DNA from 3 places in the Streptomyces sp. NBC_00289 genome. Region 3 is predicted to be linked to each of the others. Evidence: riboswitches for the same ligand, from Rfam matches in the RefSeq annotation. Region 3 holds a riboswitch; each other region holds the start of a gene.
What was found. Region 3 has a riboswitch for cobalamin ahead of OG985_RS06995 (CbtB-domain containing protein). Riboswitches for the same ligand answer to the same signal wherever they lie in the genome.

Region 1 (10,249 bases), 3.6 Mb from region 3:
CCGGATGACCTCCTGCAGGAGGCGACGAAGCGCTCCTGAGCCGCGGGCGGCGGACACGGACGCGGTCAGGGTGGCCCGAGCCGAGAAGCCCGGAGGGTCCGCTCGGCTCAGACCTCCAGTCGTGCCTGTCTGCGGACCTCCGTCAGGCGCTGGGTGCCCAGCTGTACGACCGCTGCCGTGACCTCCTGCGACACGGTGCCGAGGCCCCCGTTGGTGAGGACGATCGCGTCGTCGCCGACGCGGACGGCGGCCAGGTCCAGGGTGAGCGCGGTGGGCTCGCCGTCGGCGTTCTCGCCGGCCAGCGTGATCCGCAGGCCCTCCCGGGCGTCCCCGACCGGCGGCAGCGCCGCCTCGGTCACCTGCCCGCCCTGTACGGCACCCCCGGCGGTCGCGGCCGTGAACCGGCCGCACTTCTGCGGCAGCGACCGCAGCCAGGCCAGGGTGCGGTCCACGTCCGCCGGGTCGTGGGCGATGACCTGGTAGCGCAGCTGGGCCTCGTCCATGCCGTCGTCGAGACCGGCGACCGCGCGGATCGGGTTGCGCGGGCCGAACAGATCCTCGGTGTAGACCGCCTCGAGCAGCCGCCCGCAGTCGGGGTTGTCGGCCGTCGCCTTGAGCAGGGTGTCCCGCCAGGTCGCGGCGCCCTGTGTCGGAGTCCAGGGCTCCCCCAGGTCGGCCGGAGTGATCAGCGCGGCCTCCGCCTGGGCCGAGGTGAGCGCGGTGCCAGGGCTGGGGGAGGGTGAGGCGGCGGGGGCGGACCGGCCGGTCGTGGCGGAGGCGCGGGGCGCAGTCCGGTCGGGGCCGCCCGGCGAACAGGCGGTGAGACTCGGCGCTCCGGCGAGGCAGAGCGCCGAGGCGCACACGAGGAGGCGGGCCGGGGGACGGGTCATCGAGGGGCCTCCTGCGCGCGGCCAAGATCCAGTACGTGCTCCCACAGCACCACCACGCCGATCACCCCACCAGCGAGACGGTCCGTCCGGGTTACCACCGCCACCCCGGACAGCCGAAAGACGACCCTCGCGCGTGCGCCGCCGTGCTGTCGGTGCCGCCCTCGCGTCGGTGCGGGCCTCGCGTCGGTGCGGGCCTCGCGTCGGTGCCGCCCTCGGGCCCGCACCGGCCTCCCGCCCGCACCGCCTCGCGCGCCCCCCGCCGTGCCCATGGGTGGCCGGGAACCGCAGCAGGCTGCGTAGGGTCGGTTCCGTAGTACCCCGTGCCGAGTCGGTCGTAGGAACAGGAGCTCCAGCGTGAACGGTCAGCCCATCCCGGTGATCATCGACTGTGACACCGGTGTCGACGACGCCCTCGCCCTGCTGTTCGCCGTCCGCCACCCCGGCCTTGACCTGCGCGCGATCACCTGCGTGGCCGGGAACACGGACGTGGACGGGGTCGTCCGCAACACCCTGACCGTGCTGGAGCAGGCCGGAGCGCCCGGCATCCCGGTCGCGCGAGGTGCCGAGCGGCCGCTGATCGAGCCCGTGCGGACGGCCCGGCACGTGCACGGGCAGGACGGGATGGGCGACCTCGGGCTGCCCGCGCCGACCCGCGTTCCGGTCGACGTGGACGCGGTGACGCTGCTGCGCCGCGAGATCCTCGCCTCCCCGCGCCCGGTGACCCTCATCCCGACGGCACCGCTGACGAACATTGCGCTGCTCCTGCGCACGCACCCGGAGGTGGTGCGCAACATCGAGCGGATCGTGTTCATGGGCGGCGCGGTGGCGACCGGGAACGCCACGCCGGTCGCCGAGTTCAACGTGTGGCACGACCCGGAGGCGGCGGCCGTCCTGCTCACCGCGGGCGTGCCGATCACCATGTACGGCCTCGACGTGTTCAAGCAGGTCCTGGTCCCGGCCGCGGACGTGGAGCGGCTGCGCGCGAGCGGGGACCCCCGTCTGCGGCTGGCCGGTGAACTGCTCGCCCACCGCGACCCGGCCACCTCCGGCGACCCCACCCCCACGGGCGGCCTCGGTGACGCGGGCGCGGTCTGCGCGGTCGTCGACCCGGAGGGGCTGACCACCGAACGCCTGCCGGTCGAGGTGTCCCTGGCCCCGGGCCCGACCCGCGGCCAGACCGTCGTCGACCGCCGCCCGCGCCCCGGCGAGTCCGAGATCCACGAGGGCGTACGGGAACAGGCCCTGGTGGACGTCGGCCTGGGCGTGGACGCGGAGCGGTACGTGAAGCTGTGGCTGACGACGGTCGAGGGCGTCTGAGGAAGCCGCTGGAAGGCTGTCGCGGCGGAGAGCCGGCGGAGAACCGGGGAGACCCGGGGAGTCCCGGCAGCTGTCCTAGCGACTGTCCGCCGGCCGCACCGCCCAGCGCTGTTCCACCTTGGCGACCTTCCAGTACGTCACCGCCGCCGCCCACACCACCACGAACAGGCCGACGATGACGTAGCCGACGTTGTCCAGGTCGAGGCCGGCGACCCAGCCGCTGAGGTCGTCGCTCAGGTCGAGCTTCTCGTGCAGGACGCCGACCAGTTCGATGGTGCCGATGAAGAAGGCGACGGCGATGGACAGCCCGGTGATGGTGAGGTTGTAGAAGACCTTGCGGACGGGGTTGGAGAAGGCCCACTGGTAGGCGAAGTTCATGAAGGTGCCGTCGAGGGTGTCGAACAGGCTCATGCCGGCGGCGAACAGCAGCGGCAGGCACAGGATCGCGTACCAGGGCAGCCCGGCCGCCGCGCCCGAGCCGGCCATCACCATCAGCGTGACCTCGGTGGCGGTGTCGAAGCCGAGGCCGAAGAGGAAGCCGAGCGGGTACATCTGGCCGGGGCGGCTGATGGACCGGGTGAGCCGGCCCAGGATCCGGTTCATGAACCCCCGGGAGTCCAGGTGCTGTTCGAGCTCCCGCTCGTCGTAGGTGCCCGCGCGCATCGCCTTGAAGACCTTCAGGATGCCGAGCAGGGCGACCAGGTTGAGGGCGGCGATGAGGTAGAGGAACGTCCCCGAGATCGTCGTACCCATGAAGCCGAGGGTCTGGTGGGTGCGCGAGCCCTCGTTCATGACAAGGCCGGCCAGTCGGGTGCCGCCGGCGATCAGCGCGGCGAGCAGGACCACCACGCTGGAGTGGCCGAGCGCGAACCAGAAGCCCACCGAGACCGGCCGTTTGCCGTCGGCCATCAGCTTGCGGGTGGTGTTGTCGATGGCGGCGATGTGGTCGGCGTCGAAGGCGTGCCGCATGCCCAGCGTGTAGGCGGTGACGCCGAGTCCGACGCCGAAGGCCCTGGTGCCGACCTCGTAGTGCTCGGGGACGACGAGCAGGAAGAGGATGCCGAAGGCGACGACGTGCAGGGCGGCGACGGCCGCCAGCAGGCCGGCGGTCTTGACGGTGTCCTCCCGGCGCCACGTGAAGGACGCCGGGGCGGGTTCGGGCAGGGTCATGCGGTCACGCTCCAGCACCTCGTGGATCACTTCGTGAGATGCCGTGGCCGGTCTCCTGGCTTACGGGTCGTACGCCGCCGGCCCGCCTTCCCGGTCACCCTGCGGCGACCAGTGGCTGTCCCTCGCGGGACGGTGGGCCGGAAACTCCCCGATCACAGTGGCGAGGGCCGCTCCGGCATGGACCCCTGAGGGGTCGTCACCGGCTTCCCGAGCACCACGGCCCGACCACCGTAGGGCGGCGGGCGGTCCACTGCATAGCTGCGCACCTGCGCAGGTATGGAAGATCACACAGTGCGCCTGCGAGGATGGCGGTATGCATCTCGTCCCGGCCGACCGCGCGGACCGGCGCACCATCGACGGTCACCGCGTGTGTGACGCCGTCGCCGCCATCGGCGACCCCGCGCATGTCCGCACCTGGGCCGACCGCTTCGCCCTGCTCGGCGAGCCCCGGCGGCTGGCCCTGCTGCTGGCCCTGCACCGCACCGGACCGCTGGCCGTGTCCGACCTGGCGATCGCGACCGGGACGAACGACCCCGCCGTCTCGCAGGCGCTCAGGCTGCTGCGGGCGGCCGGGGTCGTCGAGGGGGAGAGGGAGGGACGGGTGGTGCGCTACAGGCTGGTCGACGAAACCGTCGCCGCCCTGCTCGAGCCTCTCGGTCCTTCCGACGGGTGAGGCTCGGCCCCCGGTGTGTGTTCCAGGGGGCGGAGGCCGCCCCCTGGAAGGGTCACGCGCGCGTGCTCCGGCGCCGGCGGGTGGCCACCACGAGGCCCGCGCCGCCGGCCAGCAGCACCGCCGCCCCGATCGCGATCGGCCCCGTGCTGCCGTTCGCGCCGGTCTCGGCGAGGTCGTCACCGCCGCCGTTCGGCGTGGTGGCCGGCGCGGTGGTGGACTCGGAGGCGGCCGGAGTCGGGGTCCCGGTCTCGGTCGACGGCGTCTCGCTCGCCGGCGGCGTGGACTCCTCCGCCGGCTGGGAGGGCTCGGAGGACTCCGGGGCCGTCGGGGTGGACGGCGTCTCGGGCGGAGCCGTCGTGCAGTCCTTCGTGCCGCCGTTCCAGGCCGCGATCAGCTTGTCCTTGATGACCGGGCGGTCCGGGCCCTTGGGCAGGTCGCCGTGCTCGAAGCCGTCCTTCGCGTCGAGCTTGCCGTCGAACCTGACCGCACCCCGGTAGAGGTCGATCTGCGCGTAGCAGCCCGCGTCCGGCACGGCGATGTCCAGGGACTCGGTCTGGCCCGGCTTGACCGTCACGGTGTCGAAGTCGACGAAGACCTGCTCGCCGGAGGTGCGGAAGCTGGACCCGTGGGCGAGGTAGGAGGCCAGGGAGGCGGTGCAGGTGGTGGCGTCGCCGGCGGTGCGGACCTTGACGTGGACCTTGCCGTCGTCGGTGGGCCGCAGGTTCTGGTCGTCCACCTTCACCGAGTCGTAGAAGTCGGTGCCGTCGAGCGAGAACTGGCAGCGGTCGGTCTCCGTGACCGTGCCCGCCCCCGATCCGGGCTGGTAGCCGTCGGCGGACTTCCAGCCGTCGCCGCCGGGCGTACCGGTGGCGAAGGCGCCGGAGGCGGCGGCGACGGAGGCGGTACAGAGGGCGAGCGTCGCGACGCCCGTCCCCAGCAGGCGGCGCACGGTGACACGTCTCGCTATGGACATGCGTATCCCATCTTGGCGTGTGCGGGGGGTGAGTAACCCGAAGAAACACTGGGCCCATTGGTCACATGCGCCACAGCGTGCGCACATCGTGGATCTCCTGGCTCAGGGCTGTCAACCTGCGGCGATACAAAGGTGGTTGAGCCAGTCATTACAATTCCCCCACACAGGGAATACCTCCCTCCGGACCGCGCGGAGACAGGCTGGATGTTCACTTTTCCGGCCAAGTGGACAGGGTTCTCCTTACCGCCCACAAAGCACCCGCCCGCACAGCACCGCCCACAAAGCACCCGCCCGCGCAGCACCCGCCCACAAAGCAGGCACCCGCTCGCAACGCACCCGCCCGTACACACCGCGGAGGAGCACGCGTGACCGTTCGCACCACGCCCGACCTCTCCAGCAAGGACCCCGACTGGTGGCGGCAGGCCGTCGTCTACCAGGTCTACCCCCGCAGCTTCGCCGACGCCGACGGCGACGGGCTCGGCGACATCCGCGGTGTCACCGGGCGCCTGAGCCACCTCGCCGCGCTCGGCGTCGACGCCCTGTGGCTCAGCCCCTTCTACCCCTCGGAACTCGCCGACGGCGGCTACGACGTCGCCGACCACCGCGACGTCGACCCGCGCCTGGGCACCCTCGACGACTTCGACGCCATGGCGACCGAGGCCCACCGGCTGGGCCTGAAGGTGATCGTCGACCTGGTGCCGAACCACACCTCGCACCAGCACGTCTGGTTCCAGGAGGCCCTGCGGGCCGGACCCGGCTCCGCCGCCCGCGACCGCTACGTCTTCCGCGACGGCCGCGGCACCCACGGCGCACTGCCGCCCACCGACTGGCAGTCCGTGTTCGGCGGCAGCGCCTGGCGACGAGTGCCGGACGGCCAGTGGTACCTGCATCTGTTCGCACCCCAGCAGCCCGACCTGAACTGGGACAACGAGGAGATCCGCGCCGACTTCCGGACCACCCTGCGCTTCTGGTCCGACCGCGGGGTCGACGGCTTCCGCGTCGACGTCGCGCACGGCCTGGCCAAGGACCTGAGCGAGCCGCTGCGCGACCTCGGCGCCACGGAGGTCAGCGGCGAGGCGACGCTCGCCGGCCTCCCGCCCGGCTCCCACCCCTTCTACGACCGCGACGAGGTCCACGAGATCTACCGCGACTGGCGCGCCGTCCTCGACGACTACCACCCGCCCCGCACCGCGGTCGCCGAGGCGTGGGTGCAGGGGGCCCGGCGCGCGCTGTACGCCCGGCCGGACGAACTCGGCCAGGCCTTCAACTTCGAGTACCTCCAAACCCCCTGGGACGCGACCGAACTGCGCCAGGTGATCACCGACTCCCTGGACACGGCCGCGATGGCCGGAGCGTCGGCCACCTGGGTCCTGTCCAACCACGACGTCGTACGGCACGCCTCCCGCCTCCTGCTCCCGCCGGGCACCGACGACAACGCCTGGCTGCTGTCCGGCGGCCACGCCCCCGCCGTCGACCCGGTGGCGGGCCTGCGCCGGGCCCGGGCGGCCACGCTGCTGATGCTGGCGCTGCCGGGATCGTCGTACGTCTACCAGGGCGAGGAACTCGGTCTGCCCGAGGTCGCCGACCTGCCCGTCGAGGTTCTCCAGGACCCCGTCTGGGAGCAGACGGGCCGGGTCCGCAAGGGACGCGACGGATGCCGGGTCCCGCTGCCGTGGACGAGGACCGGACCGTCGTACGGCTTCGGGGCGGGCGCGGCCTGGCTGCCGCAGCCGGAGAGCTTCGCGTCGTACGCCGTCGAGGCGCAGGACGGGGTCGAGGGCTCGACCCTGGAGCTCTACCGCACGGCCCTGCGGCTGCGCCGCAAGCTGCTCCAGGGCGAGGGGCTGGCCTGGGCGGACGACGCTTTGCCCGGGGTCCTGCACTTCGCCCGGCACGAGGGCTGGCGCTGTGTCACCAACCTGTCGGACGAGCCGGTCGCGGTGCCGGCCGGGGAGGTGCTGCTGACCAGCGGGCCGCTGGAGGGCGGTCTGCTGGGACCGGACACGACCGTGTGGCTCGGCGGGTAGGGCGGGCGAGGGGCCGCCCGGGCCCCCCGCTGTCACGAGGTCGGCAGTGGCTTCGGCGTCTCGGTGCTGTTGGGCGGCGGGGTCAGGACGACCTCCGGCTGGCCGGCCGGCGGGGCCGGCGGGGTCAGGTCCGACTTGGGCAGCTTCGGCGGGGTGGTCTGGGTGAAGAGGGACTGGTCGAAGTTGACCAGTCCGGTCTTCTCCATGACCGTGATGTGGTCGAGGACGGTCACGTTGGCCTGGTCGGCCAGGGCCCGCACCAGGGAGTTCTTGGTGGTGGAGCGGACCTTCGCGACCGTGTTGAAGATCGAGCCGTGCGTGATGCGCAGGATGTTGGCGAAGTCGATGTCGAACTGCTTGCCGGTGTCCGCGCTCAGCTGCGACACGAAGCCCTGCTGCTGCGGGCTCGCCACGTTGGGCAGCGTGATGTTGAGCATGGGCGCGATCTTGCGGCAGGTGGCGTCCAGGCCGGCGTGCCCGTCGACAAGGTGCTGGCTCGCCGTGAGGACCCCCTTGGTGGTCCCCTTCTGCAGGCCGATCTGCCCCACCGGGTACTCCCACAGCCCGGCCGCGCGCACCTTGACCACGAAGTCGCGGTCCGACTCCGTCAGCGGCCCCCACTGCGTCTGGGCGATGATCCGGTCCGGTGAACTGGAGACGGTACTGAGACCCAGCATCGAGGGATAAGCCAGCGCGGCCAGGGTCAGACCGAGGGCCCCGCCCACGAAGATCGTTCCCGTCGCGTTCCGCGAAAAGCGCACCATGCCTCCTGCCCCGTGGCGGTCCCGCCGGTGGGCGGGTCGGACACAGGGAAGTACGAGGGGGGCGACCGCGGAAACCTTTTGATTTGGTAAAGAGTGAGGCGGGGGCTGTGACGAGGGCCTCATCCGGGCGTGCGGGCCGGTCCGGCACGAGCGGTCAAAGCGCGCATAAGTCGCTCAGTGGACAGGCAAGTTGACGGAACGTTGACCGCGCTGCGGGAGAGTCGAGACGATCTCCCGCCCTACATTCGGCCGCATGCCCCCACAGCTCCCCAGAGTCCCCACGGCTCTTCCCATCCTCCCCGTCCTTCCTTACCGGAAGCCCACCAAGGGGCGGGACTACTGGGTCCTGGACGACGTCCTGCCCGACCCGGACGCCGTCCGGGAGCGCTGTCTCGCCAAGGACGACTGGATCGAGGGCCACCCGGACAAGCCGGAGGCCTGGCCGGGGCTGCGGGCCATGCCCGGTCTCGACGCGGCCGAACTCGGGTGCGTGGAGCGGCTGGTGCGGCAGGCGACCGGGGCCGGGAAGCTGTGGGTGCAGCGGGCGCCCGGCGGCGGAACGCTCAACCACAACTGCGTACAGGTCGTGGGCGAGGGCGAGAGCGAGCCCCGGCCGCACACCGACTCACGGGCCCTGTGCCGGTACGCGGCCGTTCTCTACCTCAACCCGGGCGTGCCCAGGGACTGCGGCACGAGTTTCCACCGGCAGTCCCTGCCGGGCGGACGGCTCGGCGGCAACGTCGTGCAGGCCCCGCACAACAACCTCGTCGAGGCGCTGGGCACCCGGTACGTCGCCGCCGACGCCTTCGAGGAGGACGTACGCGTGCCGCACCGGTACAACCGGCTGCTCCTCTACAGCGCCAACCTCGTGCACAGCGCGACCGGTTACTTCGGATCCACACTGGAGGAGAAGCGGATGACGGCGGTCTTCTTCTGGATGGCGTGAGGAACGGACGCGGGCTCAGGACACGATCGCCAGCTCGTGGGGGGTCGTGTTGAGCCGGCGCCCGGCGTCCTCGGTGCACGTCACGATGTCCTCGATACGCACCCCGAAGCGGTCCGGCAGGTAGATGCCGGGTTCGATGGAGAAGCACATGCCGGGCACCAGGGGCTGCTCCTCGCCCTCGACCAGGTACGGCGGTTCGCGGGTGGTGACGCCGATGCCGTGGCCGGTGCGGTGCGCGAACCGCTCGCCGTAACCGGCGTTCTCGATCACCGTGCGGGCCACCCGGTGGATCTCCTGGCAGGGCACACCGGGTCGTACGGCCTCGAAGGCCGCCTGCTGCGCGGCCCGCACGATGTCGTGGACCTGCCGCTCCTCCTCCGTCGGCTCGCCGACGTGGACCGTGCGGGTGGTGTCGGAGCCGTAGCCGTCGCGCAGGCCGCCGAAGTCCAGGACCACCATGTCGCCGGCCTCGATGGTGCGTTCGCCCGCCTCGTGGTGCGGATCGGCGGCGTTGGGGCCGGAGCCCACCAGGGTGAAGTCGACCTGGCTGTGGCCGTGTTCGCGCAGCAGCCGGGCCAGGTCGGCGGCCACGTCGGCCTCCCGGCGCCCGGCGAACCGTACGGAGAGGATCTCCGCGTACGCCGCGTCGGCCGCCGCGCCCGCCGCCGCCAGCCGCGCCACCTCGTGCTCGTCCTTGACCGCGCGCAGCATCGGCAGCACCACGGTCAGCGGCCGGTAGGTGGTCAGCGGCAGCGCCTCCTGGAGCCCCAGCAGGTGCACTGCCCAGGTCGAGTCGCAGACGCCGTAGTGGCCGTGCGGGCGCAGCAGTCCGGCCGCGGCGGCGTACGGGTCCTGGCCGTCCTGCCAGACGAAGGTGCGCAGGGCACCCGCCCCGGGCGCGGCCTCGGCGTCCGGTCGCTCCGCCGCCGGTACCAGCAGACGGGGGTCGGAGTCCGCGGTGAGCACCAGCAGGGTCAGGCGGCCGGTGATCGCCGCGGGCCGGTAGCCGCACAGCCGGACCAGGTCGGGGCCGGGAGTGACGAGCAGGCCCGCGAGCCCGGCGAGGGCCGCCTCCCGGGCGGCCCGGCTCATCCGGGCCGCGTAGTCCGCCTCGGTGAAGACCACCGGTGTCTCGCTCATCGCTCCGCCTCGTCGCCTGGAAGTCGCGTGGCCTGGAAGTCGCGTGGCCCGGGGGCCGCGCGGCCTCGGGGTCGCGCGGTCGCGAGGTCATGCCGCCGGGGAGTCGCGTCGCCCCGGAGCCGCGCGGCCCGGGGGGCATCCGGTCCGGGTGCCGCGTCGGCGGCGGCGGACCGGATCAGTACCGCACCGCCCGGCCCACCTTCGTCTTCACCTCGTCCTGGGCCTCCTCGGACAGCTCGCGGTTGCTGCGGGCGGAGGCCTTGCCGGACCCGCCGGCCGGCACGTCGGAGATGGTGACGACGACCACGTCGAGCAGCTTGCCGTTCCGGTCGGTGAAGTCGACCTGCAC
Region 2 (10,249 bases), 5.7 Mb from region 3:
CGCGCAGCCGGCGTGCGGCGCGCAGCCGCTGCGCGTCGGCGATGAGGTTCGGGGCGAAGGTGAGGGCCACGACCACGGCCACGCCGGTCTCGTACAGGGCGCCCGGCAGGGACTTGAGGAGCCGGGCCGGGTTGGCGAGGGCGTTCGCGGCGCCGACGCAGATGAGGAGCGTGGCCAGTTTCAGGCCGTCGTACAGCGCGAAGAGGAGGCCCTCCGCGGTGACCCTGCCGCCGAGGCGGATGCCCTGGGCCCAGTGCGGGAGCGGCACTTCGGGCAGGGTGACGACCACATGCGTGCCGGGGACGGGGGAGCCGAGGACGACCGCGAAACCGAGGCGGACGGCGAGGACGGCCAGGGCGAGTTTGACGAACGCGGTGTAGGAGCGGGCGGTGGGGGTGTCGGGGCGGTGGGTGGCCACGACGTAGGCGGAGGTGGCGATGAGAAGGGCGAGGAGGAGGGGGTTGGTGGTGCGGGTGGCCGCGGTGCCGAGGGACAGCGCCCACAGCCACCACGCGCCGGGGTGCAGCGCCCCGCCGACCCGTCGGGGGCCCGGCCGCCCGAGGTCCGGCCGTCCCAAGTCCTTCCGCTCGAAGCCGTTCCCCTCGAAGCCCGGCAGCCGGGGCCTACGGCGCATTCCTGCGCCGCCTCGCCTGCCATACGGCCGCCCCGCCGAGCACCGCCACGACCGCGGCACCGGCGAGCAGGCCGAGGGAGGGGCCGTCGTCGTTCGTGGCAGGCTTCTGCTTCGCGCTCGCGTGCTTGCTCTCGCCGGCCGCCACCTGCTCCCCGCAGCCCGTCTTCGGGTAGCCGGCGATCGCGCACAGCAGGGCGTTTGCGTCGTAGCGCAGTGGTTTGGCCACCGAGGCCAGCGCTTCGGCCGTCGTCGCGTCCGAGGTCACCCGGGCGCAGGCGGTGCGCGCCGAGGGCGGGGTCTCGCCGGACGGGGCGTCCGCCGGCGTACCGAAGTCGACGACGAGAGCCACCCGCTTCCTGCCGTCCGCCGCGGGCGTTCGCGCGCAGATCGACGCGAAGTCGGCCGCGCCGCGCGGCTGCGCCGAGTCGCCGGAGTCCTCGCTGACCGAGAAGCGGAACCCCTGGACGTCGCCGTCGGTGGGGCGGCTGGTCGACGGGCCCTGCGTGGCGTAGGTCCAGTGACCGCCGGTGCGGTCCCAGAAGGACCAGTAGCGATAGCCGGCGGCCCGGGCCTGGGTCGCGTTGCCCAGCAGGAAGAGGGCGAGGAGCAGTACGGCGGCGCGGCGGCGCGTCACGGCTGCCGCCTCCTGTTGCGGCCGCTGATCAGGATGCCGATGCCGATGCCGGCGACGAGACCGACACCGACGACCCACCACACGTTGAGGCCGTCGTCGCCCCGGCTGCTCTCGTCGCTCTTCGCGCCGTCCGACGTGGCGGCGGAGACGGCGGGGACGGAGGCGGGCGTGGGGCCGGTCGCGTTGAGGAGCTTCACCAGGTCCTGGCCGCCGAAGTCGCGCACGTCGGAGGACTCCGCGTGCGCGGCGAGGATCAGCTCCGCGTACGCGGCCGGGCCGCCCTGACGCGCCCACTTCTGGAAGTTGGCCTCCAGCCAGCGCATCGCGTCGGCCGCCTTCTCGCCGTGGCCGGCGGTGGCGAGGGCGAGGACCGCGTCGGCCGTGTTGCCGTAGTCCGGCTGGTCCTCGGAGCCGGGAAGAGCCGACGTCAGATGTGCGTCCTTGGCGAGGGCCTGTACGAGGTGGGCGGCGCCGTTGTTCGCCGCCTGCTCGGGGTCGTTGGCGTCCTCGCACGTCACGGGCGCGTCGGTCGGCTTCACGGACTCCCCGGCCAGCCCCTTGCCCAGCGCGCCGACCACACCCGCGGCGGTCGCGTCCTCGTTGGCGGCGAGCCTGCCCTTCTTGTCCGGCTGGTAGGCGAAGGCGCCCGCCCCGTCCCCGTCGCAGGGGAGGGCGAGCTTCAGCAGGGCGTCGTACGGCGACTTGCCGCCCTTCACCACGTCGGCGGGCTTCTCGCCGGTGGCGGTGAGGGCGCCGATGACGGCCGACGTCGAGTTCGTGTCGCTGGGCCCGCCCGGGGCGTAGCCCCAGCCGCCGTCCTTGTTCTGCACGGACTTCAGCCAGCCGACGGCCTTGCCGGTCTCGGCCTCGTGCCCGCCGAGCGCGGCCAGTGCCTGTACGGCGGCGGCCGTGCTGTTGCTGTCGACCAGCAGCTTGGCGTCGCAGGCCTTGGCGGTGTCGGCACGGAACGGCGCGAACGCCCCGCTCGCGCACTGCTGCCCAGCCAGCCAGTCCACGGCCTCGGCGGCGGGCTTCACTCCCACGGTCTTCTGGGCGAGCAGGGCGAGCGACTGCCGCCAGACCCCGTCGTACTGCGGGTCGGTGGTGCCGTACAGCCCGGACGGCAGCGCCACCGACGGCGACGCGGACGGGGACGGATCGGCGGCGACGGCGGGCGAGGCCACGCCGGTCACGGCTATGGCGGCCAGAACCGCGGCGCTGCGGCGGACGTTCATGATCGGCGGGTGCCCTCTCCTGCGGAGAGCCGGGCAGCACGGGACACCCCGGCGGCTCGGCTCCGTGAAACCTCGACGGTGCCGCACACCGGCCGGCTGCCGATGCGCGTTGAGCCGGTCACGTACCGCGCGGGGTGATCCGGCTCACCGTCCTTGGCGAACGGCTCACGGTTGCGGGTCAGCGCCGGAATTGCACCGGCTTCCCCCCGTACGGGTGTGATGACGACGCCGCCACTCTACCGGCCCGTAACAAGACCCCTGAGGGCCGCCTGTGTGCCGGGTGGATTCGGCGCGTGCCGGTGACGGGGGGCCGGTCGGCCCGTCGGCGACGCACCCACCGGCGCGCGTGGTTCACACCGCCACGTACGTCACCGGGTCGCTCTCCGGCACCGCCTCCGCCCGCCCCAGTTTCACCAGGCGGCGCAGGTGGGCCTCCGCCTCCGACACGGCGATGTTCCTCGAGCCGTAGGGGATCTGGTCCCAGGGGCGGTTCCACTCCATGCGTTCGGCGAGCTGCCAGGGGGTGAGCGGGTCGGCCAGGAGGGTCAGCAGGCCGGTGAGGCGGTCCTCGTGGTGGGTGAGCAACTCGCCCACGCGGGAGGCCGCGTCGGTGAAGACGTGCTGGTGGGCGGGGAGTACCTCGGCGGGGGCGAGGCGGCCGACGCGTTCCAGGGAGTCGAGGTAGTCGCCGAGCGGGTCGGTGACGGTGGCGTCGTCGGGGTCCTCGTAGAGGCCGATGTGCGGGGTGATCCCGGGAAGCAGGTGGTCTCCGGAGAACAGCCGCCCGTGGCCCGGGAGTCGGGCGGGATGCTGTTCCTCCAGGTGGAGGCAGACGTGGCCGGGCGTGTGGCCCGGGGTCCAGATCGCGCGCAGCCGGCGGCCGGGGAGGTCGAGGAGTTCGCCGGGGACGATCTCCCGGTCCGGGAGGGCGGGGGAGAGGCCGGGCAGGGTGCTGGGGCGGGCGGCGCGCAGGGGGGCCACATGGGTCTCGGGGGCGCCGGCGGCCGCGAGCTTGGCGGACATGTAGGTGAACCACCGGTCGAGGCCGGTGGAGCGGGCCCGCCGTACGAGGGCCGTGTCGGCCGCGTGCATCGCGATCCAGGCGCCGGAGGCCTCACGGACGCGGCCCGACAGGCCGTGGTGGTCGGGGTGGTGGTGGGTGATCACCACACCGTGGATCTCGCCGGCCGCGGTGCCGCACGCCACCAGTCCCTCGGCCAGGGTGTCCCAGGAGGCGGGGTCGTCCCAGCCGGTGTCGATCAGCACCGGGCCGCGGTCGGTGTCGACGACGTAGACAAGGGTGTGGCCCAGGGGGTTGTCCGGGATGGGGACCTCGATGGACCGTACGCCGCCGCCGTGGTCGTACACCTGCGTCATGGCTCCCCAATCGCCGCGTTCCGGTCACTATAACTAGAACGAGTTTCGATGGGAGCCCGAGCCGACCTTCCCGTGGACGTCCCGTCCGTGGACTCCGGCGAACGGAACTGGTATCAGTCTTCGTATCCGAGAATCTGATGGATCGTCAGAGAAGTGGCCGGAACGGCCCCGGGAGGCAGTCGCCATGACCGAGCTCGAGCTCGTGGAACACGGACAGCTGTTCATCGGCGGGGAGTTGACCGACCCCCTGGGCAAGGACGTCATCGAGGTGATCTCCCCGCACACCGAGGAGGTCATCGGCCGGGTCCCGCACGCCTCCACGGCGGACGTGGACCGGGCGGTCGCCGCGGCCCGCCGGGCCTTCGACCAGGGACCCTGGCCGCGGATGACGCTCGACGAGCGGATCGAGGTGGTCGGCCGGATCAAGGACGCCATCGCCGTACGGCACGAGGAGATCGCCCGCGTGATCTCCTCCGAGAACGGGTCGCCGTACTCCTGGAGCGTCCTCGCGCAGGCCCTCGGCGCGATGATGGTGTGGGACGCGGCGATCACGGTCGCGCGGAACTTCACCTACGAGGAGAAGCGCGCCGGCGTCCTCGGCCGCATCCTCGTGCGGCGCGAGCCGGTCGGAGTCGTCGCGGCCGTCGCCCCCTGGAACGTCCCGCAGTTCGTGGCCGCCGCCAAGCTCGCGCCCGCGCTGCTCACCGGCTGCACGGTCGTGCTCAAGCCGTCGCCGGAGTCGCCGCTGGACGCGTACATCCTCGGCGAGATCGCGCGGGAGGCCGGCCTGCCGGAGGGCGTGCTCTCCATCCTCCCGGCGGACCGCGAGGTGAGCGAGTACCTGGTCGGGCACCCCGGCGTCGACAAGGTCTCCTTCACGGGCTCGGTCGCGGCCGGCAAACGCGTGATGGAGGTCGCCGCGCGCAACCTCACCCGCGTCACCCTGGAGCTGGGCGGCAAGTCGGCGGCGGTGGTGCTGCCGGACGCGGAGCTCGCCACCGCCGTCCCCGGCATCGTCTCCGCGGCCTGGATGAACAACGGCCAGGCCTGCGTCGCCCAGACGCGCATCCTGCTGCCGCGCTCCCGCTACGACGAGTTCGCCGACGCCTTCGCCCAGGCCGCGAGCGCGCTGGTGGTCGGCGACCCGCTGGACCCGGCGACCCAGGTCGGCCCGCTGGTGGCCAGGCGCCAGCAACAGCGCAACCTCGACTACATCCGCATCGGCCAGGAGGAGGGCGCCAAGATCCTCACCGGCGGTGGCCGTCCGCCGGGCCTGGACCGCGGCTGGTACGTCGAGCCGACCCTCTTCGGCGACGTGGACAACTCCATGCGGATCGCCCGCGAGGAGATCTTCGGACCGGTGATCTGCCTCCTCCCCTACGGCGACGAGTCCGAGGCCGTGAAGATCGCGAACGACTCCGACTACGGGCTCAGCGGCAGCGTGTGGACGGCCGACGTCGAGCACGGCATCGAGGTCGCCCGCCAGGTCCGTACCGGCACGTACTCGGTGAACACCTTCAGCCTCGACATGCTCGGCCCCTTCGGCGGCTACAAGAACTCCGGCCTCGGCAGGGAGTTCGGGCCCGAGGGATACGGCGAGTTCCTGGAACACAAGATGATCCACCTCCCGGCCGGCTGGGAGGGCTGAGCGATGGGCGTACCTCCCGCGCGAGCGCAGCCGACTGTGGGGGCGGGCGACCGCTGGCAGGTCGAGGTCGACCGCTCCCTCTGCATCGGCTCGGCCCAGTGCGTCCATCACGCCCCGGCCGGCTTCCGCCTGGACACCGCCCGCCAGTCCCGACCGGTCGAGCCGGAGTCCGACGCCAACGAGAAGGTCCTCGCGGCGGCGGAGAGCTGCCCCGTGGAGGCCATCATGATCTCGCTGCTGGGCAGCGGGGAGGCGGTGTTCCCGCCGGAGGAGTGAGCCTCGGTGGCGAGGTGCCGGTGGCGAGGGCGTCCGGCACGGGATGAGTGAGCCTCGGTGGCGAGGCGCCTGTGGTGCCGGCGGCACCGGAGGCGTGGGTCTCGGTGGCGAGGCGCCGGTGGTGGCGTGCCGCGGACCGTGGCGCGCACCGCCGCCGCCACGTCGACGCGGCGGTGCCGCCGGCACCGGAGGAGTGAGCCCCGGTGGCGAGGCGCCGGTGGTGGTGGCGCCCGTCACCCGTCCGTCGACGTCAGGTCGATCAGCCGGCACACCGTCTCGATGTCGATCTTCACCTGGGCGATCGAGGCGCGGCCCGAGAGCCAGGTGATCAGGGCCGAGTGCCAGGTGTGTTCGATGACACGGACCGCCGAGAGCTGGTCAGGGGTCGGGTCGTCCAGGCCCATCGCGTCCAGAATGATCACGGTGGTCTGGCGGGAGACCTGGTCGACCTCGGGGGAGACGCTGCGGTCCGCGAAGGTCAGGGCGCGGACCATCGCGTCCGCCAGGTGCGGCTCGCGCTGCAGGGCGCGGAAGGCGCGCATCAAGGTCTCCGCGACCCGCTCGGCCGCCGTCTCGCCCGTCGGCGGCTTCTTGCGCAGCGTGCCGTGCATGTGTTCCAGCTGGTCCTGCATCGTGGCCACCAGCAGGTGCACCTTGGACGGGAAGTAGCGGTAGAGGGTGCCGAGAGCGACCTGGGAGGACTCCGCGACCTCGCGCATCTGCACCGCGTCGAAGCCGCCCCGGCTGGCCAGCTGGGCGCTGGCGTGCAGGATGCGGCGCCGGCGCGCCTCCTGACGCTCGGTGAGGGACGCCGAGGCCGTTCGCGCGGTACTGGCTTCCACCTTGGCCGGCTTGGCTTGCGCAGGCATGGATCTCGTTCCGTGACGGTCGGTGAGGGCTGGTGATCGGACAGCATGGCAGGAGCCTGTGCCGTGGCGTGAATCACCTGATCCACTGCTCACAGTGTCCCTACCTGCCGGTAGATTCAGAGCCTCCTGAACGATCAAGTCTGAAACTTGTTCTAGATTAGCGCCCGGCGTAATGTCGCGGGACAGTGCAGGCAGAAGGGGGCCCAGAGTGACCGCTGAGGCCAGTCAGGCGGGGTCTCCGGACGACCTCGCGGCCGGTGGGGGTCGCTCCCGCTCCAGCGAGGCGGCCGGTGGGGGAGAGCGACCGCTCCGCATCGCACTCCTCACCTACAAGGGAAACCCGTTCTGCGGCGGCCAGGGCGTCTACGTCCGGCATCTCTCGCGTGAACTCGTGCGCCTGGGCCACCGGGTGGAGGTCATCGGCTCCCAGCCCTACCCCGTCCTCGACGAGGGCTACGAAGGCCTGAGCCTCACCGAACTGCCCAGCCTCGACCTCTACCGGCAGCCGGACCCCTTCCGCACCCCGGGGCGCGGCGAGTACCGCGACTGGATCGACGCGCTCGAGGTCGCCACCATGTGGACCGGCGGCTTCCCCGAACCGCTCACCTTCTCGCTCCGCGCCCGCCGTCAACTGCGTGCCCGGCGCGGCGACTTCGACGTCATCCACGACAACCAGACGCTCGGCTACGGCCTGTTGGGTGACGTCGGCGCGCCCCTGGTCACCACCATCCACCACCCCATCACCGTGGACCGCCGGCTGGACCTGGACGCGGCGGAGAGCCGGCGGCGCAGGCTGTCCGTGCGGCGCTGGTACGCCTTCACGCGCATGCAGAAGCGCGTCGCCCGCCGCCTGCCGTCGGTGCTCACCGTCTCCGGTACGTCCCGGCAGGAGATCATCGACGACCTGGGCGTGCGTCAGGACCGCATCCACGTCGTCCACATCGGCGCCGACACCGACCTGTTCTCGCCCGACCCCTCGGTCCCGCGGCGACCGGGCCGGATCGTGACGACGTCCAGCGCCGACGTACCGCTCAAGGGTCTGGTCCACCTCGTCGAGGCACTCGCCAAGGTTCGCACCGAGCACCCCGACGCCCACCTCGTCGTCGTCGGCAAACGCCCCACGGAGGGACCGGTCGCCCAGGCGGTCGAGCGGTACGGCCTCGAGGGCGCCGTCGAGTTCGTCAAGGGCATCTCCGACGCCGAACTCGTCGACCTGGTGCGCTCGGCGCAGGTCGCCTGTGTGCCGTCGCTGTACGAGGGCTTCTCGCTGCCGGCCGCCGAGGCCATGGCGACCGGCACGCCCCTGGTGGCCACGACCGGTGGGGCGATCCCGGAGGTCGCGGGCCGGGACGGCGAGACGTGCCTGGCGGTACCGCCGGGTGACGCCGGGGCGCTCGCGGCGGGCCTGAGCCGGCTGCTGGCCGACCCGGAGCTGCGGGCGCGGCTCGGCACGGCCGGACGTCGGCGCGTGCTGGAGCGGTTCACCTGGGCCCGGGCGGCCGAGGGCACCGTGGCCAGGTACCGGGAGGCCATCGCCGAGGCCACGGGCGCCACGCCCGGCACCCCGGCTCCCGCTGCGGGCACCCCCGTGAACTCCACCGCCCCCGCGCCCCCGGCGCGGGACGCGGCCGTCGCCGCACACGTGACAGACGTCGATTCCAACCGCGAAAGCAGGGCCACGTGCTGACCGTCGACTTCTCCCGGTTCCCGCTCGCCCCGGGCGACCGTGTCCTGGACCTCGGATGCGGTGCCGGCCGGCACGCGTTCGAGTGCTACCGGCGCGGAGCCCAGGTCGTGGCGCTTGACCAGAACGGCGAGGAGATCCGCGAGGTCGCGAAGTGGTTCGCGGCGATGAAGGAGGCCGGCGAGGCGCCGGCCGGCGCCACCGCGACGGCCATGGAGGGCGACGCCCTCGCGCTGCCCTTCCCCGACGAGTCCTTCGACGTCGTCATCATCTCCGAGGTCATGGAGCACATCCCCGACGACAAGGGCGTACTCGCCGAGATGGTCCGGGTGTTGAAGCCCGGCGGCCGCATCGCGATCACCGTCCCGCGCTACGGCCCCGAGAAGGTCTGCTGGGCACTGTCCGACGCCTACCACGAGGTCGAGGGCGGTCACATCCGCATCTACCGCGCGGACGAACTCCTCGGCAAAATCCGGGAGGCCGGCCTGCGCCCCTACGGCAGCCACCACGCGCACGCGCTGCACTCGCCGTACTGGTGGCTGAAGTGCGCGTTCGGCGTCGACAACGACCGCGCCCTGCCGGTGCGGGCGTACCACAAGCTGCTGGTCTGGGACATCATGAAGAAGCCGCTCGCGACGCGGGTCGCCGAGCAGGCGCTGAACCCGCTGATCGGCAAGAGCTTCGTGGCGTACGCGACCAAACCGCACCTGCCCGTACTGTCCGAGTCCCCCGAGGCGGCCACCAAGTGACCACGCCCCGGACGGAACACCTCGTCCTGGCCGGGGTCCTCACCGCCGAGCAGGCTGCCGCGACCGTCCGCGGCATCCTCGCCGTACAGCGGGAGGACGGCGCGATCCCCTGGTTCCGGGGCCACCACCTCGACCCGTGGGACCACACCGAGGCCGCGATGGCGCTGGACGCGGCGGGCGAGCACGAGGCCGCCGAGCGCGCCTACGACTGGCTGGCCCGGCACCAGAACCCGGACGGCTCCTGGTACGCGGCCTACGCCGACGGGGACTTCGCGGCGGTCACCGACCGGGGCCGGGAGACGAACTTCGTCGCCTACATAGCCGTAGGTGTCTGGCACCACTACCTATCGACCGGCGACGACACCTTCCTGGACCGGCTGTGGCCGTCCGTCCACGCGGCGATCGAGTTCGTGCTGCGGCTCCAGCGGCCCGGCGGGCAGATCGGCTGGAAGCGCGAGGACGACGGCACGGACACCGCGGACGCCCTGCTGACCGGTTCCTCCTCCATCCACCACGCGCTGCGCTGCGCGCTCGCCATCGCCGAACAGCGCGAAGAGCCGCAACCCGACTGGGAGTTGGCCGCGGGCGCGCTCCGGCACGCGATCCGCAGGCACCCCGAGCGGTTCCTCGACAAGGACCGCTACTCGATGGACTGGTACTACCCGGTGCTCGGCGGCGCGTTGACGGGCGCGGAGGCCAAGTCCCGTATCGAGGAGGGCTGGGACCGCTTCGTCGTACCCGGTTTCGGAGTGCGCTGCGTCATCCCCAACGCGTGGGTGACCGGCGGCGAGTCGGCCGAACTGGCCCTGGCCCTGTGGGCGGTGGGCGAGTCCGACCGGGCTCTGGAGATCCTCCAGGCGATCCAGCACCTGCGCGACGCGGAGAGCGGCCTGTACTGGACGGGATACGTCTTCGACGACGAGGCCCTGTGGCCCGAGGAACTGACCACGTGGACGGCCGGCTCGCTGCTCCTCGCGGTCGCCGCCCTCGGCGGGCACGAGGCGACCTGCACGGTGTTCGGCGGCGACCTGCTGCCGCGGGGCCTGGATCCGGACTGCTGCGGCTGAGCGCCCCGGGGGGAGCGCCCAGCCGCAGTGGGGGGTCTTCGGGCCGCGGCCCTGATCAGTGCCGGTGCATCCGGTT
Region 3 (10,249 bases):
TGCCCTTCGAGGTACTGGCCCATCACGCCGTCGACTTCTGGCTGTGTGGAGAGGATCTGCCCCAGCCCGACAACCGGGTCACCCTGGACGACGACGGCCGCATCCGCCTCACGCTCGACGAGACCAACAACACGGCCGGCCTCGAGCGGCTGCGGCACAAGCTCCAGCACATGCTCGGGCACCTCGGGATGCACGAGCACCACCTGCTGTCCCACAGCATCTACCTGCACAAGGGCATGCCCATCGGGGCCACCGCCCATCAGGCGGGCACCGTGCGGTTCGGCGCCGATCCGCAGTCGTCCGTCCTGGACGTCAACTGCAAGGCGCACGACGTGGACAACCTGTACGTCGTCGACACGAGCTTCTTCCCGAGCATCGGCGCGGTGAACCCGTCGCTCACCGCCATCGCGAACGCCCTGCGCGTGGGTGACCACCTCGTGGAGCGACTCGGCTGACCTGACGGCACAAGCGACGGCACCGGCCGTACGGCACCGGTACGTCACCGGCGAACGGCACCGGAATCGGCGTACGGCACCGGAATCGGCGTACGGCACCGGAATCGGTGTACGGCACCGGAATCGGCGTACGGCACCAGCACCGGCGTAGGACATCGGCGACCCGCCGACCGGGCGAATCACCCAGCCGCTCGGCCCAACCCGAGCCCCGCACGGCTGGCCGCTCCCGGCCACGGTGGTTGTGTGGCCCTGGAAACCCCCGGCCGTGGCCGGGGGCGATGAGGGTCGGACGGCGGAGGAGAAGAGCATCGTGAGTTCCACCGAGGGCGCGCCCGAAGGTGTGGTCCCCGCGCATCTGCTCAAGGGCCAGAAGGCGCTGGTCACCGGCGCGAACTCCGGGATCGGCCGTGCCACGGCCGTCGCCCTGGGACGGGCCGGGGCCGACGTGGTGGTGAACTACGTGGCCGGCCGTGAGGAAGCCGACAAGGTCGTCGAGGAGATCGCGTCCTACGGTGTGCGGGCTGCCGCCTACGAGGCGGACGTCTCGAACGAGGACCAGGTCGTCGCGATGACGCAACGGATGGTCGAGGAGTTCGGCACGATCGACATCCTGGTCGCCAACGCCGGCATGCAGCGGGACGCCGCGTTCACCGAGATGACGCTCGCGCAGTGGCAGAAGGTCCTGGACGTCAACCTGACCGGGCAGTTCCTGTGCGCCCGTGAGGCGGCCAAGGAGTTCGTGCGGCGCGGGGTCGTCCCGGAGGTCTCGCGGGCCGCCGGCAAGATCATCTGCATGAGTTCGGTGCACCAGATCATCCCGTGGGCGGGCCACGTCAACTACGCGGCCTCCAAGGGCGGTGTGCAGATGATGATGGAGACGCTGGCGCAGGAACTCGCCCCGAAGAAGATCCGCGTGAACGCCATCGCGCCGGGAGCCATCAAGACCCCCATCAACCGCAGCGCCTGGCAGACGCCGGAAGCCGAGAACGACCTGCTGCGGCTGATCCCCTACCACCGTGTCGGCGACCCCGAGGACATCGCGCACGCGGCCGTCGGCCTGGCCTCCGACCTCATGGACTACGTGGTCGGGACGACTCTCTACGTGGACGGCGGGATGACTCTGTTCCCCGGGTTCGCCACCGGCGGCTGACTCGTCCCGTCCGCGCCGGCCCTCGGAGAGTTCTCCATGCACACGACTGTCGAGTTGCTGGCCGACGCGCCGGCGCAGATGCTCCCGGCCAGATCCCTGATGGCCTTCACCCTCGCCTCGCACATCATCCTCGTCCCCCTCGGCGTGGCGCTGCCGCTGATCACCCTCATCCTGCACGGCTACGGTCTGCGCCGCGGGGACCGAACGGCGCTGCTGCTGGCGCGGCGGTGGTCGGCGGTGATGGCGGTCCAGTTCGCCATCGGCGTGGTCACCGGCACCGTGCTGTCCTTCGAGTTCGGGCTGCTGTGGCCGGGTCTCATGGGGCGGTGGGGAGATGTCTTCGGTATCGGGTTCGGCGTCGAGGCGTGGGCCTTCTTCCTCGAATCCGTTCTCATCGCGATCTACCTGTACGGCTGGCGGAGGCTTCCCGCCCGGACACACTTCCTGCTCGGGCTGCCCCTGCCCCTCGCGGCCCTGCTCGGCGCCTTCGGCATCCTGGCGGCGAACTCCTGGATGAACACCCCGCGGGGCTTCAGCCTGGACTCCGCCGGCAATCCCGTCGACGTGGACATCTGGAAAGCGATCTTCACGCCCATGTTCGGCCCCGAGTACTGGCACTTCGTCGTGGCGATGCTTGTGACGGCGGGGTACGTCGTGGCCGGCGTCTACGCCGTCGGCTGGCTGCGCGGCCGCAGGGACCGCTACCACCGGCTCGGTTTCGCCGTCCCCTTCACCGTCGCGGCCGTCTGCACCCCCGTGCAGTTCATGCTGGGCGACTCCATCGCCCGGCAGGTGTTCCACAAGCAGCCGGTGAAGTTCGCCGCCATGGAGATCGTCTGGAAGACCGACACCCATGTGCCGGAGTACCTGTTCGGCCGCCTGCACGCGGACGGGAGCATCTCCGGAGGCATCCGGATCCCGCAGCTCGACTCCATCCTCGCGGGCTTCCGTCCGGACACCAAGGTGACCGGACTGACCTCCGTCGCCGCGAGTGACCGGCCCACGCCCGCCCAGGCGACCATCGCCCACTGGGCGTTCGACATCATGGTCGGCATCGGCTCCGTACTGCTGCTGCTCGCCCTCTGGTACGCGTGGGTGTGGCTGCGCCACCGCAGACTGCCGGCCTCGCCGTGGTTCTTCCGGTGCGCGGCGATCGCGGGCGTGGCCTCCGTCGTCGCCGTCGAGTGCGGCTGGATCACCACCGAGGTGGGCCGCCAGCCCTGGATCGTGTACGAGAACATGCGGGTCGCCGAAGCGGTGACGTCGACGCGTTCCAGCAGCCTGTGGATTCTGTTCACCCTGGTCGTGGTGATGTACGTCCTCGTGTTCGGGTCCTTCCTCGCGGTGCTGCTGAAGATGCGCGGACGTTGGCGCCTCGCCGACGCGGCGCGTGCGGTAGGCGGGCCGGCGGAGGCCCCGGAGACGGACACCCCGTACGGGCCGCGCTCCGCGGTGCCCGCGGCGGCAGCCCGGCCCGCCGACGGCAGTACCCCGCCCGAGGGGGAGAGAGAGTGATGGCCGATGTCATGGCCGTCGTGCTGCTGCTCGCCGTCGCCGCGTACGCCTGCGCCGGCGGCACCGACTACGGCGCCGGATTCTGGGACCTGACGGCGGGCGGGACCAGGCGCGGCAGCTGCCCCCGTCGGCTGATCGATCACGCGATGGCTCCGGTGTGGGAGGTCAACAACGTGTGGCTGATCTTCGTGCTGGTCATCATGTGGACGGGTTTCCCCGCCTTCTTCCAGCAGGTCTTCACGGCGCTGTGGCTGCCGCTGGCGCTGGCAGGCCTGGGCATCGTGCTGCGCGGGGCGGGGTTCGCCCTGCGCAAGGCGGCCCGGCGGCTGGCGGGCCGCCGTCTGTACGGCGCCGTGTTCGCCGTCTCCTCGCTCCTGACGCCGTTCTTCCTCGGCGCCGCGGTCGGCGGAGTGGCGTCCGGCCGGGTGAAGCAGGGGACGAAGGCGTCCGCGGACGCCTGGGCCAACCCCACCTCGCTGCTGTTCGGGCTGCTCGCCGTGGCGGCGACGGCGCTGCTCGGCGCGGTTTTCCTCGCCGCCGACGCCCGTCGGTTCTCCGCACCGGATCTGGAGGGCTACTTCCGGCGCCGGGCCCTGGGCGCCCTGCCCGTCCTCGGCGTTCTCGCCGTGATCACGTTCGTGGTGACGCACTCGGACGCGCCCCATGTGTGGCACGGACTGACGCACGGGGTGGGACTGGTCTTCGTCGTCCTTTCGGTGCTGGGCGCGCTCGCCACCGCCTGGCTGCTGATCCGGTCCTCCGCCGGCTGGTCCCGCGTGGCCGCGGTCGGCACCGTCGCCTGCGCCGTCATCGCCTGGGGCATGGCGCAGCGCCCCTACCTCATCCCGACCTCGCTGACGGTCGCCGAAGGCGCGGGCGCGAGCACGACGCTTCGCTGGCTGGGGATCGTCACCCTCGTGGCGGTCGTCCTGATCTTCCCCGCGGTGGCCCTGCTCTACTGGATGGACACCCACGGTGAACTCGAGGCCCTGACGGACGCGGACCTGCGGCGCGGAGCCGCCGGTGACGAGGGCTGACCCCATGGCCCTGGCAGGCGCGCGGTGAGCGAGAACGACGTTCTGCTGGGCATGGCCCTGACCGTGGGCCTCGCCGTGGCCTCGCAGATCCTGGCGAGCCGGCTGCGGATCCCGGCTCTGGTGGTGCTGCTGCCGGCCGGGTTCGCCGCCGGCGCCCTCACCGACGTCGTCCATCCCGACAAGCTCGTGGGCCCGGACTTCTCGGTCCTGGTCTCGCTGTCGGTGGCCATCATCCTGTACGACGCCGGACTGGCCCTGAACCTGCGGCACCTCAAGGGCGCCACGCGCAGCGTCGTGGTACGCCTCCTGGTGCTCGGCGTCGTGTTCACCTGGGCCGCGGTCATGTGCCTGGGGCTGACCCTGTTCGGGGTGCCCGCGGCCGTGGCCAGCATGCTCGGTGTGATCCTGGTGGTGTCCGGGCCCACCGTCGTGGGACCCCTGCTGGAGCACGTGAGACCCTCGGAGCAGGTGCGACGGGTCCTGGTGTGGGAAGGATCCCTGGTCGACCCCGTCGGCGGCATCCTCGGGGCCGTCGTCTTTCACTCCCTTCTGTCCGGCGGACTGCAGACCGGCAACTTCCGCTTCGGTTCCTTCATCGCCGGGATCGCCGTCGGGCTGGCCGGCGGGGCGGTCGGCACCGTGCTGTTGTGGTGCACGCTGAGGTTGCTGCGCCTCGGGGAGACGCTCGGCACGCTGGCCCAGCTGGCCACGGTCGTCGTGATCTCCGCGGGCTGCGACATGGCGTACGACGACTCGGGGCTCATCGCCGCGATCGTCGCCGGACTGGCGGTCGCGAACCTGCCCGGCTTCGACATCCCGGCCCGTCGGCCGTTCTTCGAGACGCTGGTGCAGCTCATCATCGGCCTGCTGTTCATCTCCATCTCGGCCACGGTGACCCCGGAGTCCCTCGTGCCGGTGCTGCTCCCCACCGTCGTCCTGATCATCGTGCTGGTGGTGGTCGTCCGGCCGCTCGTCGCGCTGCTCGCCGGTATCGGGTCGGATCTCAGCGGGAGCGAGCGTGCCTTCGTCGGCTGGATGGCTCCCCGTGGCATCGTCGCCGCGTCGACCGCGACGACGTTCTCCGCCGGGCTCGCCTCGGCGGGACTGGACGACGCCGACAAGATCCTTCCCATCACGTTCCTGGTGATCGTCGGAACGGTCGTCGTCTACGCGCTGACCGCGAAGCCGGTGGCCGTCAGGCTGGGCGTCGTGCGGACCGTGCGGGACCGGCCCCTGCTGGTGGGTGGCGATCGCTGGGTCGTCGACCTCGCCCGTGCGCTGCGCGACGCCGGGATCGACGTGCTGATGTGGGCGGGGTCCGCGCGGGAGAGGGCCCTCGTCGAGGAGGCCGGACTCGAACTGGCCGCCGGGGAGCTGATGGCCGCGGCCACCGATCCCCAGGCGCGGTGGGAAGGAGTCACCTCGGTCTATCTCCTCACGGACGACGACGACTTCAACGCGCTGGCCTCCGTCGCCCTGCGGGACAGCGTCGACGGCCCGGTCCGCCGCATCAGCCCGCCCCGGGACAGCCGTGGGGTCGTCGCCCTCTACACCGCCGAGGACACCGTCCTCCGTCCCGAGCTCGCCCCGCACGCCCTCGCGGCCCGGCACGAACAGGGCGCCCGCTTCCGCGCACAGCCCGCCTCCGACCCGCGCCCGTCCGACGCACACGAGGTCGTCTTCGTCGTCCGGGGTGACGGCAGGCTGGTACCGGTCACCGAGGAGGGGCCGACCGCCACCGAGGAGGGCGACATACTGGTCCTCCTGACGCCCGCTCAGGTTCCGGGCGCGGGCCGGGCGCGCTGAACGCGGTGTGCGTGTCGGTGGGACAGCGCGCGGTCCGCGCGTGAAAGGGGGCTTCGGCCCCACGCCGGGACAGCTCGCACCGCGGGCCCTCGTGCGGTGCGCGCCGCAGACGATCGCCCGGACAGGTGCGCGGGTCGGCGCCGTAGGCCAGAGCGGCCGAACGGCGCCACGAGCGCACCGGCCACGGCCTAGGTGGCCGAGCGAGTGATCAGGTCGGGGGTGGCGGCTCTTCGGGCGGGCCGACGAGTCACGGCTCCAGTCTCCCGAGCGGCTGTCCGACCGTCAGGTTCCAGCGTCCGGAGCGCCCGCTGACCGTGGTCGCGGTCAGCGGTGGTACGTCGATGCGCCAGAACGCGGACTCGGGCGCCCCAAGGACGCGTACTCCCACAGCTCGTACGATCTCCGGCTCCACCACGGCGACGGTGCGGCCCGCGGCGTGTGCGGCTGTCTCCAGCCAGGCCGTCACGCGGTCGCAGAGCTCGCGTACCGATTCACCGCCGTGCGGCGCGGAGGCCGGGTCGGTCATCCAGACGGCGATCGCATCGGGTTCGTCCGCGCTGACCTCCTCGAGGGTGCGTCCCTGCCATCGGCCCACGCGGAGCCCTGCCAGTTCCGGCACCGGGGCGGCGTCAAGACCCAGTGCCGACGCGGTCTCCTCGCAGCGCACGGTGGGTGAGAACAGGGCGCGGTCAGGCGGTCGGAGGGTGTCTCCGGCCGACCGGGCACGCGCCGCTCCCGTCTCGTCGAGGGGGCAGCCGTCGTCGAAACGGGCCTCGCGCAGTGACCGGCTGACGGCGGGTGAGATCAACGTCACTCTGCTTGTCATGTGCCTGCTCTCATGGTCAACAACGCGGTCGCCGCACGGAATTCTCGCCATGGCGATACCGCCGACGCGCCCCCGGAGGTTCTACGCGCCCTTGGCCGCACCCTCGTGACGCGGTACGTTCTCGAGGATATCGACGACGGTACTGCGGAAGCCGGTGGGAGTCCGGCACGGTCGCGCCACTGTAAGTCCGGTACTGCCGCCCCGACACGGGACGGCGGGAGCGGGCGAGTCAGACCCGTGGCCGTCGTCTTGTGCACCACCGACATGGGACGCGAGTTCCCCCAGGAGGTCCTGCCATGGCGCAGTCCACCGTGCAGCCCAGCGCTGCCCCCACCGCCCTTCCCGCCAAGCTGCCGATCGGCGCGATCGCTCCGTGGGCGGTCTTCTTCGGCATCCTGATGCTGGTGCTGCTCTACTTCGTCGGCGCCGAGCAGGGCGCCACCTCCGTGGTGAGCGGTGAGAACGTGCACGAGTGGGTGCACGACGCCCGCCACCTCCTCGGCTTCCCCTGCCACTGACGGCCGAGCCGGAGCCTACGAGCCCATGAACTCCGTAACCGTCAGAAACCTCCTGGTCCGCGGCATGCTGGCGGGCCTCGCCGCCGGCCTGCTCGCCCTCGTCGTCGCCTACTTCCTGGGCGAGCCTCGCGTGGACTCGGCCATCGCCTACGAGGAGGCGCACTCCCACGAGCACGGCATGGAGGCCGTCAGCCGCACCATGCAGTCCACCGGTGGTCTGAGCACCGGTGTGCTGCTCTACGGCGTCGCGTTCGGCGGCATCGCCGCCCTCGCGTACTGCTTCGCGCTCGGCCGGATCGGCCGCTTCGGGCCGCGGGCGAGCGCGCTGCTCCTGGCCGCCGCCGGCCTGATCGCGGTCTACGTCGTGCCGTTCCTGAAGTACCCGGCCAACCCCCCGTCCGTCGGCGACCCGGACACCATCGGCAAGCGCACCACCCTGTACTTCCTGATGATGCTCCTCAGCGTCCTGCTGGCCGTCGCCACCGTGATCCTGGGCAAACGGCTCGCACCGCGGCTGGGCAACTGGAACGCGAGCCTTTCCGCCGGGGCGTTCTTCGTCCTCGCCGTCGGTCTCGCGTACGCCTTTCTCCCGGCCGTCAACGAAGTCCCCAACGACTTCTCGGCGAGCCTGCTCTGGCAGTTCCGTCTCGCGGCCCTCGCCATCCAACTGACCCTGTGGGCCTCCTTCGGGCTGGTCTTCGGGGTGCTCGCGGAACGCGTGCTGACACCCAAGCCCGCGGTCGCCGCGGCGGAGGGCGCCGGTACGCGAACCACCCCCGTACCGCACTGAGGCATCGCCCCGCCAGGGCGAACCCGACACCGCGATCCGGCCCCCGCACTTCCTGTGCGGGGCCGGATCGCTGTTTTCCGGACGGCCGTACGGAACGGTGCCGTCGCCGCCCGGCATTCACGGCGAGCGCACCGAGAGCCGGAAGCGCCGCACCAGGGGCGGGGTTTCGGGCCGTAACCCGCCGTCTCCCGGGTGGACGCGCGGCGGTTCGTGGCCGGGTGCTCCGGCCTCGGCGGATGCCGTGTCGGGCGGCACCGCAGGTGAACGGCGCGCGAACCGAGCCCGTGTGACGTGCGGATCGCTGGGTAGCAGGACGCTTTCGAGCGGCGCAGTCGGCGGTGGAAAGCGATCCTCTTCATGAGCAGGGCAGTGAACGTGCCAGTGACGGTCGGCGGCCGGGATGCGGAGGTGGACAAGAAAAGCCCAGGGCCTGCCCCCGAGTCGAAGGAGTCGTCGAGACGTGTGACACCCGGCGGGGGTTTCCCGTCGGCGGCCACACGCGGCGGCCGCGTGAGCGGGCTCGACGGTCTGAGGACCCTCGCGGTGGCGATGGTCCTCCTCTACCACGTGGAACCGGACCTGTTGCCGGGCGGATCGGTCGCGGTGGACGTCTTCTTCACCATCAGCGGATTCGTCATCACCCGGCTGCTCGTCGCCGAACACGCCCGGACCGGCGGCATCGACCTGCGCAGCTTCTACCGGCGGCGATGGCTGCGACTCGTCCCCGCCCTGCTGGCGGTGTGCGCGGCCTGCGTGGCGCTGTCGCTGACCACCTCGCTGTGGGCGTTCGACGGCGCCTCGGCGGCCGCCGGACTCGCGGCGCTGTTCGTGGTGAACATCGTGCGTGCCGGGGATGCCGGGGTCTACTCCGACGTGACCGGACCGCTGGCGCACACCTGGTCGCTGAGCGTGGAGGAGCAGTTCTACCTGCTGTGGCCGCTGGCCCTGTTGTTCCTGTTGCGGTGGTTCCGGGCCCGCGCGGTGCTGGTGTGCACGGCGGTCCTGTGCGCCCTGCCGGTGCTGTGGCGGTACGCACTGTGGAACCCCGACGCGGCGCACCGCATATACAACGGCACGGACGCCCGCGCCGACCAGTTGCTCGCCGGTGCCCTGGTGGCTTTGGTCCTGGCCCGGCTGCGTGCCGACGACCCCCGGCTGGAAAGCCTGCGCACGTGGACCGGCCGGCTGGCCCTGCCGGCACTCGCGCTGTTGTGCCTCACCGCCTGGAAGGTTCCGGTCACCGCCGACGAGGGCCGATGGACCGCCGCCTGGTACACCGCCGGATTCCTGGCGGTCGCGGCGGTGTCCGCCACGCTCGTCGCGGGACTCGAACTGTGCCCGGGCGGATGGCTGTCACGGATGCTGTCGATGGCGCCGCTGGCCTGGGCGGGCCGTAACCTCAGTTACGGCATGTACTTGTGGCACTACCCGGTCGTGCGCCTGCTCGCCTCGCTGGGTGTGCGGGAGGGGCGGCTGTCGGTCACGGTGGTGCTGACCACCGTCATGGCCCTGCTGTCGTACGTCGTCGTCGAGGCGCCGCTCCAGCGCCGGGGCCGACGCGTCCGCCGCCCGACGGCCGCACGAGCCGCCACGACGATCACCTCGACGCCGTCACCGCCACCCGCGCCCAGTGCCAACGCGGTGGCCGCGGAGGCGTGCGCCAAGAGCGCGTAGCGGGCGATGTGTTGCCTTCCGGGCCCGGGGGGCCGAGGTCCGGGGGCGGGGCAGGGGGGTCGGCCGCCGGTGGCTGGTGGCCGGCAGAGGGCGGCCCTCCCGGAGCGGTCGTCGCCGAGGACGTCGACTGCGGCGGCTGGTGAGGGAGGCCCTCGGCCGTGCCGCGCCGATCACCCGGCGGGCGAAGAGCACCGCACGAACGAGGGGCGACGACCGGCCGAGGGCCTCGGTGCCTGCTACTGCTGGGCGCCGGCCCTGCGCCGTACGAGATAGAGGGCGCCGCCTGCCACGACCACCACCGCGGCACCGATGCCGATCCAGGCACCGGCCGACATGCCGTCGTCGTCCTTCTCCTCGGCCCGGGCCGCGGGGGAGGCCGAGGGCTCGGTCTCCTCGGGCGTGGGCGCCGCGGACGCCGACTCGCTCGCACCGGGAGAGGGGCTGACCGGCTTCGCCCCGGGGGCGGCGGCCTTCAACT

Region 1: it holds a riboswitch for cobalamin, as region 3 does, so the genes downstream of both, OG985_RS22870 (HoxN/HupN/NixA family nickel/cobalt transporter) here and OG985_RS06995 (CbtB-domain containing protein) in region 3, are expected to answer to the same signal.
Region 2: it holds a riboswitch for cobalamin, as region 3 does, so the genes downstream of both, OG985_RS32170 (prenyltransferase/squalene oxidase repeat-containing protein) here and OG985_RS06995 (CbtB-domain containing protein) in region 3, are expected to answer to the same signal.

The regions. Positions count from the first base shown of each region.
Region 1 is NZ_CP108046.1:5,039,645-5,049,893, reverse strand. Features, by position in the region: gene OG985_RS22885 (GAF and ANTAR domain-containing protein) at 1-39, shown strand, start outside; gene OG985_RS22880 (hypothetical protein) at 108-890, opposite strand; gene OG985_RS22875 (nucleoside hydrolase) at 1,245-2,207, shown strand; gene OG985_RS22870 (HoxN/HupN/NixA family nickel/cobalt transporter) at 2,283-3,377, opposite strand; cobalamin riboswitch at 3,405-3,611, opposite strand; gene OG985_RS22865 (ArsR/SmtB family transcription factor) at 3,691-4,050, shown strand; gene OG985_RS22860 (LAETG motif-containing sortase-dependent surface protein) at 4,103-5,023, opposite strand; gene OG985_RS22855 (glycoside hydrolase family 13 protein) at 5,389-7,050, shown strand; gene OG985_RS22850 (DUF4142 domain-containing protein) at 7,083-7,775, opposite strand; gene OG985_RS22845 (DUF6445 family protein) at 8,068-8,760, shown strand; gene OG985_RS22840 (M24 family metallopeptidase) at 8,776-9,900, opposite strand; gene OG985_RS22835 (FxLYD domain-containing protein) at 10,076-10,249, opposite strand, start outside.
Region 2 is NZ_CP108046.1:7,106,194-7,116,442, forward strand. Features, by position in the region: gene OG985_RS32160 (energy-coupling factor transporter transmembrane component T) at 1-634, opposite strand, end outside; gene OG985_RS32165 (SCO2322 family protein) at 624-1,268, opposite strand; gene OG985_RS32170 (prenyltransferase/squalene oxidase repeat-containing protein) at 1,265-2,503, opposite strand; cobalamin riboswitch at 2,615-2,756, opposite strand; gene OG985_RS32175 (MBL fold metallo-hydrolase) at 2,855-3,880, opposite strand; gene OG985_RS32180 (aldehyde dehydrogenase) at 4,065-5,528, shown strand; gene OG985_RS32185 (ferredoxin) at 5,532-5,804, shown strand; gene OG985_RS32190 (TetR family transcriptional regulator) at 6,038-6,673, opposite strand; gene OG985_RS32195 (glycosyltransferase family 4 protein) at 6,882-8,360, shown strand; gene OG985_RS32200 (class I SAM-dependent methyltransferase) at 8,354-9,106, shown strand; gene OG985_RS32205 (prenyltransferase/squalene oxidase repeat-containing protein) at 9,103-10,173, shown strand; gene OG985_RS32210 (hypothetical protein) at 10,229-10,249, opposite strand, start outside.
Region 3 is NZ_CP108046.1:1,407,978-1,418,226, reverse strand. Features, by position in the region: gene OG985_RS07025 (GMC oxidoreductase) at 1-455, shown strand, start outside; gene OG985_RS07020 (SDR family oxidoreductase) at 766-1,605, shown strand; gene OG985_RS07015 (cytochrome ubiquinol oxidase subunit I) at 1,642-3,120, shown strand; gene OG985_RS07010 (cytochrome d ubiquinol oxidase subunit II) at 3,120-4,157, shown strand; gene OG985_RS07005 (cation:proton antiporter) at 4,182-5,963, shown strand; gene OG985_RS07000 (histidine phosphatase family protein) at 6,211-6,789, opposite strand; cobalamin riboswitch at 6,900-7,047, shown strand; gene OG985_RS06995 (CbtB-domain containing protein) at 7,086-7,307, shown strand; gene OG985_RS06990 (CbtA family protein) at 7,333-8,097, shown strand; gene OG985_RS06985 (acyltransferase family protein) at 8,608-9,771, shown strand; gene OG985_RS06980 (DUF1775 domain-containing protein) at 10,008-10,249, opposite strand, start outside.